One region of the Shewanella japonica genome, then DNA from elsewhere that is predicted to be linked to it. Evidence: predicted binding sites of a transcription regulator. Region 1 holds the regulator's gene; the other holds the start of a gene.
What was found. Region 1 encodes sigma-54, which starts transcription at its own class of promoters, with help from an activator protein. Its sites were predicted from a motif close to GTTGGCACGNNNNTNGNNT; they were not measured.
Positions count from the first base shown of each region.

Region 2: glnA (glutamate--ammonia ligase) is a predicted target of sigma-54. The motif match lies at 1,514-1,532, and genes of this name have one in related genera.

Region 1 covers NZ_CP020472.1:4,298,351-4,301,732, reverse strand. Annotated here, with positions in the region: gene rapZ (RNase adapter RapZ) at 1-775, opposite strand, end outside; gene ptsN (PTS IIA-like nitrogen regulatory protein PtsN) at 772-1,215, opposite strand; gene hpf (ribosome hibernation promoting factor) at 1,218-1,505, opposite strand; gene SJ2017_RS18450 (RNA polymerase factor sigma-54) at 1,530-3,014, opposite strand; gene lptB (LPS export ABC transporter ATP-binding protein) at 3,219-3,382, opposite strand, start outside.
Region 2 covers NZ_CP020472.1:292,034-295,415, reverse strand. Annotated here, with positions in the region: gene glnA (glutamate--ammonia ligase) at 12-1,421, opposite strand; gene typA (translational GTPase TypA) at 1,892-3,382, shown strand, end outside.

The sequences.
Region 1 (3,382 bases):
CTGCAATATAAACTGAGCGATGCTGTCCACCTGTGCAGCCAATCGCGATGGTAAGGTAACTGCGATTATTGCGCTCAAGGTGCGGCATCCAAGTATCAAATAAATTCTCAATCTGCCAGATGAACTTATTGACTAGGGGTTGTCTGCCTAAGAATTCTTGTACTGGTTGATCAAGACCCGTTAATGGTCTTAACTCAGGCTCCCAATGTGGGTTTGGCAAAAAGCGGACATCAAACATAAAGTCGGCTTCAGTAGGCATACCGTGCTTGAATCCAAATGATTCAAAGTGAATGACTAATTCTTTATCAACACTGCCCATAAGAATTTGTCGGACTTGATCGCTCAAATCGTAAATATTCAGCTGAGATGTGTCGATGTAGTGATCAACCATTTTGGCGATTGGTTCGAGCAATCGACCTTCAAGTTGAATCGCTTCTTGTAATGAGATTTGATTTTTTGACAGCGGGTGTAATCGACGTGTTTCACTGTATCGTTTAAGCAGTACTTGATCATTGGCATTTAAAAATAAACTAATGATCGTGGTATCGTCGGACAACAAAGCAATTTGCTGCTCTAATACTTTGCCTTGCTCTTCGATATTACGCACATCAACACTGATGGCGACAAGTTCATTATTTCCTTTTAGCTGCTCTAGTAGGCTGCCAATCAGTGGGAGAGGCAGATTATCAACACAGTAATAACCTAAATCCTCTAACACTCTTAAAGCAACTGACTTACCTGAGCCCGATCGTCCTGATACGATGACAAGTTTCATGCAGTAATAACCTGATACAGTTCTGTAGCGTCATGACTCTTTCGAAGTCTTTTAAGGATGAGTTTATCGCTTAATTTCTCAGCCATACTTGATAACGTGCTTAAGTGTTGCTGACATTGCTCAGAAGGAACCAATAAGGCAAATAAAATGTCTACTGGCTTCTTATCAATAGCATCAAAGTCGATAGCTTCTTCACATTTGATCAAAATAGCGATCGGCGATTCAATGTCGTCTAAACGCCCATGTGGAATCGCAATGCCATTGCCGATACCTGTGCTACCCATTTTTTCACGTGCTATTAAACTTTCGAAAATAGCTTGTGAAGATAGAGTAGGGTACTGGTCAGCCATTAAATTGCTGATAAGTTCCAGTACCTTTTTCTTACTGCCCGGAGTGGCACAGGTAGTGCACGCCGGCTGCAGGATGGTGCGAAGTTCCATCGTTAGTGTTTAATTAACTTCTCTTTGTGTTTAATTACCTGACGGTCTAATTTGTCTATCAGGGCGTCAATTGCGACATACATATCTGCGTTTTGAGATACGGCAAAAACTTCACCTCCTTTGAGGTGCAATTTAGCTTCGGCAATCTGTTGTAACTTTTGTACATTGAGCACAACGTGAACATTATTGATCTGTTCGAAGTGACGTTCAAGCTTTGAAAACTTAGTTTGCACATACTCACGTAAAGATTGAGTAATTTCGATATGGTGTCCAGTCAGGTTAATTTGCATAGATCATCCTCCAATAACAAAGGCTTATAAGCTTTTGCGTTGGTTTGAGGGAGGGATGAGCATTGCTTCACGATATTTGGCGATCGTACGCCGAGCAACATTGATCCCTTGTTCAGCCAGTAGCGTCGCCATTTTACTATCGCTAAGTGGCTTTTTCTGGTTTTCTGCAGCGACCAGCTTTTTGATAAAGGCTCTGATTGCTGTAGATGAACACTCTCCGCCATCATCGGTACTTACGTGGCTAGAGAAGAAGTATTTTAGTTCAAAAAGGCCGCGAGGGGTGTGCATATATTTTTGAGTTGTAACCCGTGAGATGGTCGATTCATGCATCTCTACCGCTTCGGCAATATCATTTAAAACCATAGGCTTCATGGCTTCTTCGCCGAACTCAAAGAAACCTTGCTGGAATTGAACAATACAATTTGCCACTTTTAACAGGGTTTCATTGCGGCTTTCAATACTTTTAATAAACCATTTGGCTTCTTGTAAGTGACCGCGAATGAATTGGCTGTCAGCTTGATTGGCTGAGCCTTTTGCCATGGCGGCATATTGCTGATTTACGCCTATTTTAGGCATATTATCTGGGTTTAATTCTACGACCCAACGGCCATTCTTTTTAAACACTGTGACATCTGGGATGACGTACTCATCTTTGATTGGAGTAATTTGTAACCCTGGGCGAGGGTTCAGTGTTTGGATAAATTGAATCGCTTCGCGTAAATCATCTTCTTTAAGCTTGGTTTTACGCATTAGTAATCTGAAATCACGACCTGCTATTAAATCTAGGTGTTCAGATATCAGTAATTTTACATTTTCTATGCAAGGGATTTCGCTTGGGTATTGTCCCAATTGAATCATCAAACATTCGCTTAAATTTCTTGCAGCGACGCCCACTGGATCAAAATGTTGTACACGCTTTAATACGGCTTCAACCTCATCAAGTTCAATATCCTCAAGACCGAGTGCATCGAGAATATCTTCTGTTGATTGGGTTAAGTAACCTCTATCATCAATTGCGTCGATGATGGCTGTCGCAATGGCGAGGTCATTTTCAGAAAATGGGGTTAAGTTTTTTTGCCATTCTAAATGTTCGTATAAACCTTCAGTCGTTTCACCTTGAAATGGCATATCGTCATCACGGCTTACAGCGCCAGAACCTGAGTTAGGAGAGGCGGTGTAGACTTCATCCCAAGTGGTATCCATTGGTAAGTCTTCAGGCATGGACTCTTTCGTAAGTGACTCTGTTGTATCGACTGATGAGGTGTCTTTTTCTACGCTGACTTGGCTGTTATCGCTAAAATCGGTGTCAGTTTGCTGAGCATTGTCTTTGACTGGTTCTTTTGCTTTGGCAAACTCATCCTCAAGCTCAAGAAGAGGATTTGAGTCAAGTGCTTGCTGAATTTCTTGCTGTAGCTCCAAAGAGGAAAGTTGCAATAAGCGAATGGCTTGTTGCAACTGCGGGGTCATTGTCAGGTGTTGACCCATTTTAAGTTGGAGTGAGGCTTTCATTTACCGCTTATCCCTAATTGAATTTCATCATCGCGACTACAATGTTATGGGTCTAGCACCTTTGTAAGTGTTAGCTAGACTTTAACCGAACTTGGGTTCTACTTTGCCAAAAATTAGCGTTAAGTTTTGAGTCTAGTGTATAACGCTAAAAAGTGGGACTGGTTGGCCGCGAAAATGCCATGCTTGTACACTAAAGAATGCTAACTATAGCTTGAATTGCTCACCTAAGTATACTGACCTGACTTGCTGATTGTCTAAGATCTCAGCAGGCGTACCTTCAGCAATTAAATCTCCGTGGCTGACAATATACGCACGCTCACATACATCAAGTGTTTCACGGACATTATGGTCAGTAATCAATACTCCAA
Region 2 (3,382 bases), 970 kb from region 1:
TAAGCCAAAGCTTATAGGCTGTAGTAAAGTTGGAATTCCATTGGGTGAGTAGTACGAGATACTTGCTCACACTCTTCAGACTTAAGTGCAATGTAAGACTCAATAAAGTCTTTACTGAATACATCACCTTTAGTTAAGAATTCGTGGTCAGCTGCTAAGTTTTCTAGTGCGTTTTCTAGAGACGTTGCAACTTGTGGGATCTCAGCCGCTTCTTCAGCAGGTAGGTCATATAGATCTTTATCCATTGCTTCACCTGGGTGAATCTTGTTTTGGATACCGTCAAGACCAGCCATTAGCAATGCAGAGAATGCTAAGTATGGGTTAGCTGTTGGATCTGGGAAACGTGTTTCAATACGACGAGCTTTAGGGCTTGGTACCACTGGGATACGGATTGAAGCACTACGGTTACGTGCTGAGTAAGCAAGCATTACAGGCGCTTCGAAATGCGGTACAAGGCGCTTGTATGAGTTAGTACTTGGGTTAGTGAATGCATTCAATGCACGAGCGTGCTTGATGATACCACCAATGTAGTAAAGTGCAGTTTCACTTAAACCTGCATATTTATCGCCAGAGAATAAGTTAACGCCATCTTTAGCTAAAGATTGGTGAACGTGCATACCACTACCGTTATCACCAACAATTGGCTTAGGCATGAATGTCGCAGTTTTACCGTATGCATGAGCAGTGTTATGAACAACATACTTCATGATTTGGATTTCATCCGCTTTGTTTGAAAGCGTGTTGAAACGTGTCGCAATTTCGTTTTGACCCGCTGTAGCAACTTCGTGGTGATGCGCTTCAACTACTTGACCTAATTCTTCAAGAATTAGACACATTGCACTACGAATGTCTTGTGATGAATCAACTGGTGCAACTGGGAAGTAACCACCTTTAACGAATGGACGGTGACCAGTGTTACCATCTTCGTAGCTAGTACCTGAGTTCCATGCCGCTTCTTTCGCGTCAACTTTTACGAAAGTACCTGACATGTCAGTACCAAACTTAACGTCGTCAAATAAGAAGAACTCTGGCTCTGGACCAATTAATACAGTGTCAGCAATACCGGTAGATTTTAAGTACTCTTCTGCTTTCTTAGCGATTGAACGTGGGTCACGCTCATAACCTGTCATAGTAGAAGGTTCTAAAATGTCACAACGAATAAGACCAGTCACTTCTTCAGTAAACGGATCAAGTAAGAAAGAAGAAGGATCTGGCATCAATACCATGTCAGATTCGTTAATACCTTTCCAACCGTTGATAGATGAACCATCGAACATTTTGCCATCTTCAAAGAAATCTTCGTTTACTTGATGAGAAGGAATAGAGACGTGCTGCTCTTTACCTTTAGTGTCTGTAAAACGTAAATCTACGAACTTAACTTCTAGTTCTTCAATTTGTTTTAATATTGATTCAACTGACATTCTTAAGCCTCCGGTAGGGTAAAGGGTTGTCCCTTAATATAATCTTGTTATTCGTCAGACAAACTATCTGCTTTGCGAATTTGTTCAATTAAAAGCTATTTCCATGCCAGAAAGGTAAGTGATTGATTTAAAGCTTAATAAAAAAATCACTAGCCATAGAAAAAGCCATATTGCACAAATACGGTGCACCACTATGATCACAATTGGTGCAAAAGTCCATTTCGGTGCAGGGTTTTTAGCGCATGAATTGATCTAGTTCATTAAAGCGTCATTTTATTGCGGCAGTATGATCCTTTTTCGTTTTTATCTTCTATCTTTAGTGTTTAATTTTTTATTAAAAACGACCTGTTCAAAAATAATCCTATCTACTCGGCGCTCGGTGGAGTAGAATGGCACGCTTTTTTATAGTGGCTATACTTATCAGCCCTATAAACTCCTATTTTTTATTTGATGGTATAGAGGTTTTATCCGTGTTAGAGAATTTACGTAACATCGCCATTATTGCTCACGTTGACCATGGCAAAACGACCTTGGTAGACAAGCTATTGGCTCAGTCAGGCACCCTTGAAAGTCGAGGCGAAGCCGCAGAACGTGTAATGGATTCTAACGATCTTGAAAAAGAACGTGGTATCACCATTCTGGCAAAAAACACTGCCATCAAATGGAACGACTACCGTATTAACATCGTAGACACTCCTGGTCACGCCGATTTCGGTGGTGAAGTAGAGCGTGTTCTATCTATGGTAGATTCAGTTTTATTATTAGTAGACGCAGTTGACGGCCCAATGCCTCAAACTCGCTTTGTTACTAAAAAGGCATTCGCACAAGGCCTTAAGCCAATCGTTGTTATCAACAAGATTGACCGCCCAGGTGCACGTCCTGATTGGGTTATCGACCAAGTATTCGACTTATTCGACAACCTAGGTGCAACTGACGAACAGTTAGATTTCCCTATCGTTTACGCTTCTGCATTAAACGGTTTCGCGACTCTTGATCCTGAAGAAACAAGCGAAGACATGACACCGCTTTTCCAAGCGATTGTTGAGAAGGTTTCTTCTCCTGATGCGGATGCTGAAGGTGAGTTCCAAATGCAAATCTCTCAACTTGATTACAACTCATACGTAGGTGTTATCGGTGTTGGTCGTATTAAGCGTGGTAGTGTTAAAACTAACCAGCAAGTCACAATCGTTGATGCTGAAGGTAAAACTCGTAACGGTAAAATGGGCCAAGTATTAGGTTACATGGGTCTAGACCGTCACGAAGTTGCTGAAGCCAACGCTGGCGATATCGTTGCGATTACCGGTTTAGGTAACTTACAGATTTCTGACACTGTTTGTGGTGTTAACCAAGTTGAAGCATTACCTGCATTATCAGTTGATGAGCCAACGTTAACAATGACTTTCCAAGTGAACACTTCTCCGTTCGCAGGTAAAGAAGGTAAGTACGTTACTTCACGTAATATCCTTGAGCGTCTAGAACAAGAACTAGTCCACAACGTTGCACTACGTGTTGAAGAAACTGATTCTCCAGATCGTTTCCGTGTTTCTGGTCGTGGTGAGCTTCACCTTTCGATCTTAATTGAAAACATGCGTCGTGAAGGTTACGAATTAGCAGTATCTCGTCCAGAAGTTATCACCAAAGAAATCGACGGTGAGATGTGCGAGCCATTCGAAACATTAACTGTTGACGTTGAAGAAGAGCACCAAGGTACCGTAATTGAAAAATTAGGTATGCGTAAAGGTGACATGAAAGATCTACAACTAGATGGTAAAGGTCGTGTACGTATCGACTTCATCATTCCTAGCCGTGGCTTAATCGGTTTCCAAACTGAGTTCATGACTGCAACTTCTGGTACAGGTCTTATCTACCATTCATTCGACCATTACGGTCCAGTGAAAGGCGGTGACATCGGTCAACGTGCTAACGGTGTATTGATTTCTAATGCAACAGGTAAAGCCCTA